3 regions of the Pseudomonas sp. HP_14 genome follow, and region 2 is predicted to be linked to each of the others. Evidence: riboswitches for the same ligand, from Rfam matches in the RefSeq annotation. Region 2 holds a riboswitch; each other region holds the start of a gene.

Region 1 (4,354 bases), on a different contig from region 2:
GGCTGGATTGACCGCCACGATGTCGCCGCTGAATTCGGCAATCAGCATCAAGTCGGTGGACAACCGCCAGATGCGATCGCGGTCCTGAGTACGGGCTTCGACCCTCTCCTCCAGCGTAGCGTTGAGCGTACGCAGGTCTTCTTCAGCGGCGCGGGTTGCCGTGATGTCTCGGGAAATGCAGAGGATTTTTTCTACGGCCCCCGCCTCATCAAACATCGGCGTAACCTGCACATCCCACCATTTGGGGGTGCCCAGATAGGTGTTGGCAAAACCCTGGAAACGACCGGGGACGCCTGTTCTGGCGGCGACAATGGCAGCCTGAGCGTCGATATGCCCTTGATCCTGCCAGAAGTCCGGCCACGGGCAGCCTTGCACGTCGTTGAAGTTACTGATTTCCATGACGCGCATGCCGCCTTCACTCATGAAGGTAAGCTTGCCATCCAGGTCGATCACCTTGATGCAATCGTTGCTGCTGGCCAGCACCCGGCTATTGAACTCCTCGGTATTGCGCAAAGAAGACTCAATTCGCCGGGCCTCGGTGACATCCTTGAACAGCATCGCAATGCGGTTGTGCTCGGCCCCCTGGACTTTGTAGGCGTAGATTTCATACCAGCGCCCGCCAAGCGCAACCGCAGGCGCGTCAAAGCCAACTGACTCGCCACTCAACACCACGCTCGCATACACCTCAAACCAACGTGCAGGCTGGCCGTCTGCGATGTCCCGCATACTCTGGCCAATCTGCTGTTTGAGTTCTGTCATGTTGTCGAACGCGGCGTTGACCTCGATCAAATGGCAGGCCGTCAGCAGGTTATGGGTGTAGGTGACTTCAAATACGCCAAAGCCGATATCGATGTCACTGAACAGCGCACGATAACGTTCGTCGCTGGACTTCAGTTGCTGACCAAGGCGCACGGAGTGGGTGGTTTCAACCGTATGGCACAGAACACCCAATATGGACTCTTCATGCTCGTCGTACACCGGCGAAAATGAAAAGGTCCACCAGGTCTGCTCTTCAACCCCATAGCGGGCCATGCTGATCGGATGATTTTCATAGCGACTGGATTCGCCGCCAAAGGCCCTCTCTATCATGGGCCGCACCTGCTCCCAGGCGTCTGCCCACAGCGTGGTGATGCTCTGCCCCACGGCAACGTCAAGACGGGGGCCGAGAATGGGCCGATAGGCATCGTTGAAGAAGAAGTGCAGATCCGGCCCCCACACCAGATAAAGGCTTTCCGGGGAACTGAGCATCATGCTCAACGTCGAGCGAATGGGTGCGGGCCAATCTGACATAGGCCCAAGAGAGGTCGCGGACCAATCGAAAGCTCTGATTGCTGCGCCTGTTTCGCCGCCTGGAAGGGAGCGTGAAACCGGGCTGTTTAAAGGGTTCATGGCCATTTACTAATTGCTGGGGCGTCACTGGACGAAGATGATCGGCCGCATCAGCGGAGGAATGTGCTGAGTTTGGAGGGATGGCGAACAAGTGGCAACCACCGCACAGCGATTATCCATGCGTTGCCATGTCGCACACGAATGGACCCTGAGGACATCACAACGTTCTCTACCTCGCGGTGCGGCCGATTGACGTGACCGTTCATCGGTGGTCAGATGCGCGCCAGTTTCAGGTGTCTCATGCCGCCGAGCATGAGGTGAAACGGGAAGCCGGTGCGTCATTTCGATGATCAGTCCGGCGCTGCCCCCGCAACGGTAAGCGAGCGAAGCATTCGACAAACCACTGTGCTCCGGCATGGGAAGGTGAATGTTTCATGACCCTCGCAAGCCCGGAGACCGGCCTGGAACTTCGTTTTGGCAAACCCGCGGTGGGCGGGCGCAGGCCGGTTTCCGTGGGCTTTTGCGCCCGCGATTCCTCATGCGTTATTCCCCCGGGATCCATTCATTCCTCATTGGCTGGAATCGTATGTCCCGCAACTTCCTGTTTCAAACCCTGGCGAGTCAATCGCTGCGCATCACGCTGTTCCCTTGCTTCGCCATTTCGCCTGCGGCCTTTGCCGCTGACGACACTGTGATCGCCCTGCCGTCAATGGCAATCATCGATACCGCAGACAACGGCGAAACCAGTCTGGCCACTGCCCTGCCCGCCGGTTCCCGGTTGAATATCAGCGCGCTTGAAAACCCGGCCAGCCTGAGCAGTCTGGATGAGTCCGCCATCCACAACCGTAATAACCTTACTTTGCAGGACGCCGTCAGCCGCTCGCCCGGCATCACCAGCATCGCTACGCCGGGTGATGGCAACACGGCGCTTTCAGCACGCGGTTTCGCCGGACATTCTTCAGTGATGACATTGTTCGATGGCTCGCGGCTGTATACCGGGGCTGGCACCCAGACCTTCCCGGTCGACCCGTGGATGGTGGAGCGCATCGACGTTATTCGCGGCCCTGCCTCGGTGCTGTATGGCGAAGGCGCAACAGGCGCCGTGATCAATGTGATCCCCAAGAAGCCACTTGAAGGAGATGTTCGCAACACGCTGCGCCTGGGCTATGGGTCCAATGACCGCCAGCAGTCAGGGCTGGACAGCGGCGGCTCGCTGAGCGACACACTGAGCTATCGCCTGACCCTGAACCAGGAGCAAAGCAACGGCTGGGTGGATAACGGCAACTCCAGAAACCTGGCCCTCAGCGCCGCCCTGCGCTGGCAGGCAGCTGACAACCTGAGCTTCACCTTTGCCCATGAGCGTGGCGACAGCGAACCGATGAGCTACTTCGGCACGCCGCTGATCGACGGCCATTATCGCGACAGTCTGCGGAACAAAAATTACAACCTGCAAAACGCCGTGCAGCGCTACAACGATGAGTGGACCCGACTCAATACCGACTGGCAGATAACCGACAACGTCAGCGCCAGCAACCAGCTTTACTACATCAAGAGCCGTCGTCACTGGCGCAACGCCGAGACCTATAGCTGGAGTAACGCGCAAGGCCAGCTTTTGCGCGGAGACTATCTGGAGATCAAACACGATCAGGAGCAGATTGGCGATCGCCAGAGCTTCACCTTCGATCATTCACTGTTCGGGCTGGACAGCAGAACGGTGGTCGGCGCCGAGTACAACAAAATCCGCTTTGGCGTCGATAACAACTCGCCGTATACCGATGTCGGTGGAGACTACGTCGATCCATGGAACCCGGCCAACGGCTACTTTGAAAGTCAGTCGCCCACCCAACCTCTGAGCGACAGTACGACACGTACCTTCGCACTGTTTGCAGAGAACCGGCTGCAGCTGTCCGAGCGCTGGTCGCTGGTGACCGGTATACGGCGCGATCAAAATCATCTCGACCGTAACGACTTGCGCGCCAATACGCGCAGCGATCGGAGCCTCACCGGCGGCAATTGGCGCGCCGGACTGGTTTTCGCGGTGACAGATCAGCTGTCGTTGTATGGCCAGTATTCGACCAGCGAAGACGGGGTCAACAATCTGATCAGCCTTAATCCGACCCAGCAGCAAATGGACCTGACTGAAGCCAGACAGACCGAGTTCGGTCTCAAGCAGCAATTCTGGGAAGGCCACGGGGAGTGGACGCTGGCGGCTTACCACATCGTAAAAAAGAAAATGCTCACCACTGACCCGGTGACGCGTTTGGCGCAGCAGGTCGGCCAGCAATCCTCGGACGGCCTGGAGGCCTCGCTGGAACTGGCGTTAAGCCAAGGCTGGCGTGTATCAGCCAATGCCTCGGTAGTGCGTGCCGAATATGACGAATTCAATGAAACCGCTGGCGGCCAACTGGTGTCCCGGGCAGGCAACCGTCCCACCGACGTGCCTCGTCGCAGCGCCAATCTGTGGTTGAGCAAGGCGCTGACTCAAGACCTGGATGCAGGCATGGGCCTGCGCTATGTCGACGCCCGCTATGCCGATACGGCCAATACCACCAAAGTACCTGGCTACAGCGTAGTGGACGCAAACCTGGGCTGGAATGTGGTGCCGGATGTGCGTCTGGGCCTGCAGTTGAATAACCTGCTGGATCGGCGTTATGCAGCAGCACAGTACAACAGCGGCCAACAATGGCTGATGGGCCAGCCACGGTCGTTTTTCGTGACCGCGGATTACAGCTTCTGAGTAACGGGCCAATACACTGACCGCGCTGGCACGATTCGCGTGCCAGTTCTCAGTGCAAGCCCTGTGACACAAGGCTGCCGTATACTGACGGGCCGCACCCGCACTTAAGGAATGAATGCCAATGCGCGCCCCGTCTTCTGCCATCGTCCTCGAACGCTTTACTGAAGCGCACGCCGAGGGCGTTGCAGCGCTGTACAACGTCCCAGCAGTCGCCAGGCAAGTCCTGCAGATGCCTTTTCAGTCCGCTGACATCTGGCGCAAGCGACTGGACAGTAGCAATGAACGACT
Region 2 (4,354 bases):
TTCGCCACAGGCGGTGGTTCTCAGGTCAGCCATGCGGGTATTTACGTTGGCGAGGGTCGCTTCGTCCACGCACCTGCTACCGGCGGCACCGTGAAACTCGACAGCCTCGACAAGCCTTATTGGCAGAAGGCTTATCTGGATGCCAAACGGGTGATTCAACCTTCGAATCTGGCGCGTAATCAGTAATACAGGTCGCAGATCACGTTCTTCCGCTGGTTTCTCATCCCCTGAGTGTCAGCTGGATTTGCACTGACTCGTACATCGTCATCGCGAGCAAGCTCACTCCTACAGTTGGAATTCGATCTTCTGTAGGAGTGAGCTTGCTCGCGATGACGTCAGTGGATTCACCGTAATCTGAAGGCATGCCCCCGATCCAGCGATCCTTGGCGCTAAGGCTTCACACCCGCCTGTTGTGCCTTCGCTCCCGTCACCCGCCAGATCTTGTTGCCGACATCATCCGCCACCAGCAAACCACCCTGATGGTCATTCACCACCCCAACCGGGCGGCCCTGGGCTTTTTCATCGGCGTTGAGGAAGCCGCTCAGGAGGTCGATCGGCGTACCGGCTGGTTTGCCGTCTTTGAACGGCACGAATAGCACCTTGTAGCCACTGTGTGGCTTGCGGTTCCAGGAGCCGTGCTGGCCGATGAACAGCCCTTCATTAAACGGTGCAGGTAAGGTTTTGCCGTCTGCGAAGACCAGACCTAGCGAGGCTGTGTGCGGGCCCACGGCGAAGTCAGGCGCAATCGCCTTGGCCACCAGCTCCGGATTTTGTGGCTTCACGCGTTCGTCCACATGCTGGCCGTAATAGCTATAGGGCCAGCCATAGAAGCCGCCGTCCTGAACCGAGGTCACGTAGTCGGGCACCAGGTCGCTGCCGATTTCGTCACGCTCGTTGACTGCTGTCCACAACTTGCCGGTGGTCGGTTCCCAATCCATCCCATTAGGGTTGCGCAGGCCTGAGGCAAAGATGCGATGGGTCTTGGTGTTCGGATCAACTTCCCAGATGGCGGCACGGCCTTGCTCGGCCTCCATGCCGTTCTCCGCCACATTGCTGTTGGAGCCGACGGTGACGTACAGCTTGCTGCCGTCTTTGCTGGCGATGACGTTTTTGGTCCAGTGGTGATTCAACGTGCCGCCTGGCAAATCGACGACTTTGGTCGGCTGAGCGCTGATCGACGTTTGGCCAGGCTGATAAGGGAAGCTGATCAAGCGGTCGGTATCGGCAACATAAAGTGTGTTGCCGACCAGCGTCATGCCAAAAGGCGAGTTAAGGTTTTCCAGAAACACGGTGCGGGTTTCGGCGACGCCATCGTGATCCTTGTCACGCAGCAAGGTGATGCGATTGGCGCTGGGTACGCCAGCTCCGGCGCGGCCCATGACTTTCTTCATCACCCAGCCACGAATGCCTTTGTCATCGTCGGGCTTGGCGGGCGAGTTTGTTTCAGCAACCAGCACATCGCCATTGGGCAGTACATACAGCCAGCGCGGGTGGTCAAGGTTTTCAGCGAAGGCCGCGACTTGCGTGCCCGGGGCGGCAACCGGTTTGCCACCTTTCGGCCAGCCGACGGCCGGAGCGATGTTGACCGTCGGGATCAGCGTCTTGTTCGGCTCAGGCAGTTTAGGCGATGGGCCGGTGCCATCCGTGACTTGCAGGGTAGAGGACTCACCACAGCCCGCCAGGCCAGCGGCGAGCACGAGCAAGACGGCATAGTGCGGTTTGAGCTTGAACATGGTCGATCTCCGTAACGGGCAGTGGTGCAGTAAGTGGTAGAGGTGCGTAGACGGGTGAGGTTCAACCCCTGTGTTGATTGACGCTCCCACCCCAACGCTCTAACCTGCGCGCTTGTTTCAGGTGCTCGACGTCAGCAGCGTTTCTGCGGGCAGGTCGAGTGAAACAGGGAAGCCGGTGCATTCGCCTTCATGCGACCTATTCCGGCGCTGCCCCCGCAACGGTAAATGAGTGAAAGTTGTGCAATCTGCCACTGTGCTCCGGCATGGGAAGGCGCGCAATCGGGTTCGCCCGCTCATGAGCCCGGAGACCGGCCTGATCCATCCAACAGCATCACGGCGGGCGATGCTCTGCGCATGACCTGTGGTCGTGCTGTCAGTTTTTGCTAAGCCTTCCGTCTGCTTTCGCGTGCCCTCAAGCGGAGAGCTGAGATGAACGAATCCCCTGAACGTGACGAACGCCATCTGGCGCGCATGCTGCGCAAGAAAGCCGTCATGGACGAACGTATTGCCAGCGCCCCTAACGAATGCGGTTTGCTGCTGGTCCTCACCGGTAACGGCAAAGGCAAGAGCAGCTCTGCGTTCGGCATGCTCGCCCGAGCCATGGGCCACGGTATGCAATGTGGCGTGGTGCAGTTCATCAAAGGCAGCAACAGCACGGGCGAAGAATTCTTTTTTCGGCGTTTCCCGGAGCAGGTTCGCTATCACGTCATGGGCGAGGGCTACACTTGGGAAACTCAGGATCGCCAGCGTGATATCGCCGCTGCCGAAGCCGCCTGGGAAGTGTCTCTGGAAATGCTCCGCGATCCGTCCATTGGCCTTGTGGTACTGGACGAACTGAACATTGCCCTCAAACACGGCTACCTGGACATCGAGCGGGTACTCAGCGATCTGCAGGCGCGTCCACCCATGCAGCACGTGATTGTTACCGGGCGCGGCGCCAAACCGGAAATGATCGACATGGCTGACACGGTTTCCGAGATCACCGTGGTCAAGCACGCCTTCCAGGCGGGTATTCGCGCTCAGAAAGGCATCGAGCTGTGAGCAGACTTTCATGAGTGAGCCGCGTCATTGTCCAGCGGTATTGATTGCCGCACCTGCTTCGGGCCAGGGTAAAACCACGGTTACCGCTGCGTTGGCTCGCCTGCATCGCAATCAGGGCCGCAAGGTTCGCGTGTTCAAGTGCGGGCCGGATTTCCTTGATCCCATGATTCTCGAGCGAGCCAGCGGTGCGCCGGTGTATCAGCTCGATTTGTGGATGGTCGGTGCTGATGAAAGCCGTCGTCTGTTGTGGGAAGCCGCGGGCGAAGCTGACCTGATCCTGATTGAAGGCGTGATGGGCTTGTTTGACGGCACACCGTCCAGCGCTGATCTGGCACGTCACTTTGGCGTGCCGGTATTGGGTGTGATTGACGGTACGGCCATGGCTCAGACCTTTGGTGCGCTGGCCTTGGGCCTGGCGCGCTATCAGCCTGATTTGCCGTTCGCCGGTGTATTGGCTAACCGCGTCGGCACTGTGCGTCATGCGCAGTTGCTCGAAGGCAGCCTGACGGAGGGCCTGCGCTGGTACGGCGCGTTGTCCCGTGAAACCGGAATTGAACTGCCCAGCCGTCACCTCGGACTGGTGCAGGCCAGTGAATTGAACGACCTGGATTTGCGCCTCGACGCAGCTGCTCAGGCGTTGGCCAGTACCTGCGAAGTCGCCTTGCCGCCTGCCGTGACGTTCGCTGCACCGGACATCATCCCGGCCCAGCCTTTGCTTGAAGGCGTGCGTATAGCCGTGGCTCACGACGAAGCCTTTGCCTTCACTTATGGCGCGAGCCTGGACTTGCTGCGGGCGATGGGCGCAGAACTGATGTTCTTCTCGCCGATCCGCGACAGCGTTTTACCCGAGGCGGACAGTCTCTATTTGCCGGGTGGTTACCCCGAATTGCATCACGTTGCATTGAGCCAGAACACGCCCATGCTGACTGCAATCCGCGAACACCACCAAGCAGGCAAGCCGCTGCTGGCTGAATGCGGCGGCATGTTGTATCTGCTGGATGCCTTGACCGATGTTGACGGGCTGCGCGTTGAACTGGTCGGTTTACTCGCAGGTGAGGCCGTGATGCAGAAGCGTCTGGCGGCGCTGGCGCTACAAAACGTCGCATTGCCCGAGGGTGAGTTGCGCGGCCACACTTATCACCATTCCTTGACCAGCACCGAGCTGCAACCCATTGCACGGGGCCTGAGCCCTAATGGCGGGCGCGGCGCGGAGGCGGTCTATCGTGAGGGGCGCATGACGGCGTCCTATGTGCATTTCTATTTCCCTTCCAATCCCCAGGCGGTTGCGGCGCTTTTCAAACCATGAGTGATCAAGCGTACAGCGCCGAAGAACGTGCTGCGGTCTATCGTGCCATCGCTGAGCGGCGTGACATGCGGCATTTCAGCGGGGGCAGCGTGGCACCGGAGTTACTGACGCGCCTGCTCGAAGCAGCGCATCAGGCGCCCAGTGTGGGGTTGATGCAGCCGTGGCGCTTCATTCGCATCACCGACCGGGCGTTGCGTGCAAGCATTCAGGCTCAGGTCGAGAGCGAGCGGGTTCGTACCGCCGAGGCGCTGGGCGAGCGTGCCGATGACTTCAT
Region 3 (4,354 bases), on a different contig from region 2:
GTATTGAGGATCAGTTCAGCGCCGACCTCGTCCAGCCAGTCCTCGACCACCGTCATACAGCCCGCTTCCTTCAGGCTGGCTACGGCGATGGGCAAAGGGTTCAAGCCTTGCGCCTGCAGACGAGCGCAAAACACATCGATGAACGCGGTATTGGCGGCCTGCAAGTGGGAGCGATAGAACAGCAGCGCCACGACCGGTTGATTCGGCAACCATTCGGCGAACCAGCTTTCAGGGTTAGCGCTGACGCCCTGCGGATGATAAACCGCGGTGCGCGGCAAGGCCTGTGGCTCGGACCATGGATAGTCCCGACCGAGCAGGCGAGTCGCGAGGCAACGGTAGAAATCCAGCGCGTTATGCATACCGCCCTGACGCAGAAACTGCCATAACCGATGGCAGTCATCAGCGGGAGCGGTGCTGCGCTCCGTCAACTCGGGATCATGGCGGTCACACCCCGGAACCATGATCACTTGCACACCGCGTGCAGCAAGCTCCATGAGGCGCTCGACGCCATAACGCCAATAGCCGATCCCGCCGTGCAGGGAGATCAGAATCACCTTGGCGTGACGCAGGACCTCATCGAAATAAAGGTCCACTGACGCGTGGTTCTGGACCTGCATCGGGTTAGCCAGACGCAAGGTCGGATAATCCTCAGGGAGTTGCTGCGCCGCTTCGGCGAGCAACGCCAGGCTTGAATCACCGCTGCAGAGAATGACCAGCTCGGCGGGCGTTTGCCCGAGGTCGGCAATGCTGTCATCCGGTACAAAACCACCGGGCTGGGTTCTCAGCAGGTGCATGCATCAACCCGCGAGCGCAGTGCGCAGTTGAGCTTCGAGTGCGGCAGCATCAAGCTTCTGACCAATCAGGACCAATTGGGTCGCGCGTTCTTCCTCTGCGCCCCAGGCACGGTCAAAGTGCTTGTCGAAACGCGTACCGACGCCCTGAATCAACAAGCGCATCGGCTTGCCCGGAATCGCCGCGAACCCCTTGACGCGCAGAATCCCGTGTTGCACGACTAGTTGGGTCAGCGCGTCGAGCAACAGGCTTTCATCAGCTTGAGGCAACTTGATCGAGATGGAATCGAACGCGTCGTGATCGTGGTCATCATGATCATCGCCCTCGTGGTGATCGTGATGGGTCTTGCGACCATCGATGTGCTGCTCCGATTCGGCCCCCAGCCCCAACAGGACATTGATCGGCAGACGACCGCTGCTCGCTTCGATCACCTTGACCGCTGGCGGTAGTTCTTCAGACACCTCTGCACGCACCGATGCCAGACCTGCGGCGTCGATCATGTCAGCTTTGTTGAGGATTACCAGATCGGCGCTGGCCAGTTGATCAGCGAACAGTTCGTGCAACGGCGACTCGTGATCGAGGTTCGGGTCCAGCTTGCGCTGAGCGTCTACCTGATCAGGGAATGCGGCGAAGGTGCCTGCCAGTACTGCCGGGCTGTCTACCACGGTGATGACCGCATCGACCGTGCAGGCATTACGGATTTCGGGCCACTGGAAAGCTTGTACGAGCGGTTTTGGCAGAGCCAGGCCGGATGTTTCGATAAGGATGTGGTCCAGATCGCCGCGGCGCGCAACCAGTTCGCGCATCACCGGGAAAAACTCCTCCTGAACGGTGCAGCACAAGCAACCATTGGCCAGCTCATAGACACGGCCGGTCGCTTCTTCTTCGGTACAGCCAATGGTGCACTGCTTGAGGATTTCGCCGTCGATGCCCAGCTCGCCGAATTCATTGACGATCACGGCAATGCGTCGCCCTTCGGCGTTATCGAGCATGTGGCGCAGCAAGGTGGTTTTACCCGAGCCAAGAAAGCCGGTAACGATAGTGACGGGAAGTTTGGCCAGTGTTTTCATCGGATGCCCTTTGGCAATACGGCGGGCAAACAGGACGAAAACCCTGTGTGGTCACAAGTATGTAACCACAGAGATACGATTCGCCACCGGATCACCCCGCCCGGTTGTAGTGAGAATTCGTCGGGCTCAAGGCCCGAATCGAGGCAGGTCTCCTGGCTTGCGGCGCACCCCGAAGATATCCGGGCAGTCATTGCGCCTTCCCGCGTGAAGCAGTGGCTATGCAATGGCTCTGCAGTAAATCATGACCGCTTACAGTTGCGGGGGCAGCCGCGGCATCGACCGCGTTCCCGTCTTAGCTCCCTGTCGAACCCATGCCGGATCCAGCGGGAGAACCTCGAACCCGCAAGGCTACGCAGTGACCGCGGGCAGGTCAATCAACTGATTGACGTTCCACGCTGGCGCATGCTCTCCTACACGCCTTGTTACGGGTGCCCCTCACGGGGTGAAACGGGAAACCGGTGCGTTCAAGCCTTAGGGCTTGTGCAAGTCCGGCGCTGCCCCCGCAACGGTAAGCAAGTGAAGAATCAGATCCACTGTGCAAGTAACGGCATGGGAAGGCGATTCTTGCAGGTTGAGCGGCGCATAGCCGTACAGCCCCTTGCAAGCCCGGAGACCGGCCCGACATGAAATCAATAACGAACCCGCGGTGGGCGGGCGCAGTTGCACTCCCCTGGCGATCGTCAGCGGGATTTTGCTGCGCATGCCTGCTTGCCGACATACAAGAGGGAAGCGCCATGTCGATCAGTACAACCAGCCAATCCGCCAGCAGCACAGCCACCCAGAGCCAACGCCTGACCGCCGCGATCAGCGCAGCAATCCTCGGGGCCTGCCTGGTTTACTTCGCAGGCTTCTCGCACATCGAAGCGGTACACAACGCCGCTCACGACACTCGCCACAGCGCTGCCTTCCCCTGCCACTGAGACCTGACGCCATGTTCAAGCGAATTGCTCAAACGGCAGGATTCACCGGCTTGCTCGCCGCCCTGCTGCTGACCCTGCTGCAAAGCTTCTGGATCACTCCGTTGATTCTGCAGGCCGAAACCTACGAGAACGCGCCAGCCGAGCAGGTTCATGAACATGCCCACGGTGAGGCCGCACCGGCCGGACATAGTCATGACGAAGAAGCCTGGTCGCCGGAAGATGGCTGGCAGCGAATTGTTTCTACCACCGGCGGCAATCTGGTGGTTGCGGTAGGTTTCGCTTTGATGCTGGCCGCCCTGTACACCTTGAAGGCACCGGGCAAGACGTCCCAAGGCGTGTTTTGGGGGCTCGCGGGCTTTGCGGTGTTTACCCTCGCCCCGACATTGGGCCTGCCACCCGAGCTGCCGGGTACTGCCGCGGCGGACCTTAACCAGCGGCAACTATGGTGGATTGGCACGGCGGCCTCCACTGCTGTCGCCCTGGCGTTGATCGTCTTTTCCCGCAGTTGGCTGCTGAAAGCCTTGGGCGTAGCGATTCTGGTCGTGCCTCACGTGATTGGCGCACCGCAGCCCGAAGTCCACGAGAGCCTTGCTCCAGAGGCGCTGGAATCGCAATTCGTGATTGCCTCGCTGCTGACCAATGCGCTGTTCTGGGTGGCGCTGGGCCTGATCAGCACCTGGCTGTTCCGTCGCAACAATTCCGCTCTTGATCAGGCCGTCTGATCAGATAAGGCCGACCCTGGTGGTCGGCCTTGGTTGCCAGCGCGGCTGTTCTACAGGCGCATTGCTGGAACTGATCGAACGCAGCCTTGACCGTCAGAACCTGCGCATCGAAGCCATCAGCGCCCTCGCCTCCATTGACCTGAAGAGCCGCGAACCCGGCCTGTTGGAGGTGGCGAAGCAGCTTGATCTGCCTCTGCACTTCTTCTCGGCCACTCAACTGAGCGTCCATGAGTCGCAGCTCAGTCATCGATCACAGATCGCTTTCGAGCACACCGGTTGTTATGGAGTAGCAGAAAGTGCCGCCTTGGCATCGGCGAGCCAATCGGGTCCGGCCGAATTGCTCATCACTCGCCAGAAAACCTCGCAAGCCACTTTTGCCTTGGCCATTGCCCAACAGGTTAGCGGATAATCCACATTTTCCACCCTTTGACCTGGAGTCTCCATGACGGTCTTTTTCATCGGCGCAGGCCCCGGCGATCCTGAGCTGATCACAGTCAAAGGCCAGCGACTGATCCGCAGCTGCCCGGTGATCATCTACGCAGGCTCACTGGTGCCTGCCGCCGTTCTGGAAGGCCATCAGGCCGTTCAGGTGAGTAACAGTGCCGAGTTACACCTGGAACAAATCATCGCCTTGATGAAATCTGCTCATGAACAAGGCCAGGATGTGGCTCGCGTACATTCTGGTGATCCGAGCCTTTATGGCGCCATCGGTGAGCAGATCCGCCACTTGCGCGAGCTGGGCATTCCATTCGAGATCATCCCGGGCGTGACAGCCACCGCGGCTTGCGCTGCGCTGCTGGAGTCCGAACTGACCCTACCGGATATATCCCAAACGGTGATCCTGACCCGT

The links. Region 2 has a riboswitch for cobalamin ahead of cobO (cob(I)yrinic acid a,c-diamide adenosyltransferase). Riboswitches for the same ligand answer to the same signal wherever they lie in the genome.
Region 1: it holds a riboswitch for cobalamin, as region 2 does, so the genes downstream of both, ACYASS_RS22275 (TonB-dependent receptor) here and cobO (cob(I)yrinic acid a,c-diamide adenosyltransferase) in region 2, are expected to answer to the same signal.
Region 3: it holds a riboswitch for cobalamin, as region 2 does, so the genes downstream of both, cobW (cobalamin biosynthesis protein CobW) here and cobO (cob(I)yrinic acid a,c-diamide adenosyltransferase) in region 2, are expected to answer to the same signal.

The regions. Positions count from the first base shown of each region.
Region 1 covers NZ_JBTOQI010000043.1:102,587-106,940, reverse strand. The annotation lists gene ACYASS_RS22280 (PAS domain-containing protein) at 1-1,251, opposite strand, end outside; cobalamin riboswitch at 1,604-1,808, shown strand; gene ACYASS_RS22275 (TonB-dependent receptor) at 1,916-4,066, shown strand; gene ACYASS_RS22270 (GNAT family N-acetyltransferase) at 4,188-4,354, shown strand, end outside.
Region 2 covers NZ_JBTOQI010000009.1:39,366-43,719, reverse strand. The annotation lists gene ACYASS_RS08500 (C40 family peptidase) at 1-186, shown strand, start outside; gene ACYASS_RS08495 (PQQ-dependent sugar dehydrogenase) at 390-1,733, opposite strand; cobalamin riboswitch at 1,836-2,064, shown strand; gene cobO (cob(I)yrinic acid a,c-diamide adenosyltransferase) at 2,163-2,774, shown strand; gene ACYASS_RS08485 (cobyrinate a,c-diamide synthase) at 2,785-4,080, shown strand; gene bluB (5,6-dimethylbenzimidazole synthase) at 4,077-4,354, shown strand, end outside.
Region 3 covers NZ_JBTOQI010000014.1:26,728-31,081, reverse strand. The annotation lists gene cobN (cobaltochelatase subunit CobN) at 1-794, opposite strand, end outside; gene cobW (cobalamin biosynthesis protein CobW) at 798-1,862, opposite strand; cobalamin riboswitch at 1,988-2,214, opposite strand; cobalamin riboswitch at 2,272-2,498, shown strand; gene ACYASS_RS12340 (CbtB domain-containing protein) at 2,597-2,782, shown strand; gene ACYASS_RS12335 (CbtA family protein) at 2,794-3,504, shown strand; gene ACYASS_RS12330 (cobalamin biosynthesis protein) at 3,479-3,913, shown strand; gene cobM (precorrin-4 C(11)-methyltransferase) at 3,947-4,354, shown strand, end outside.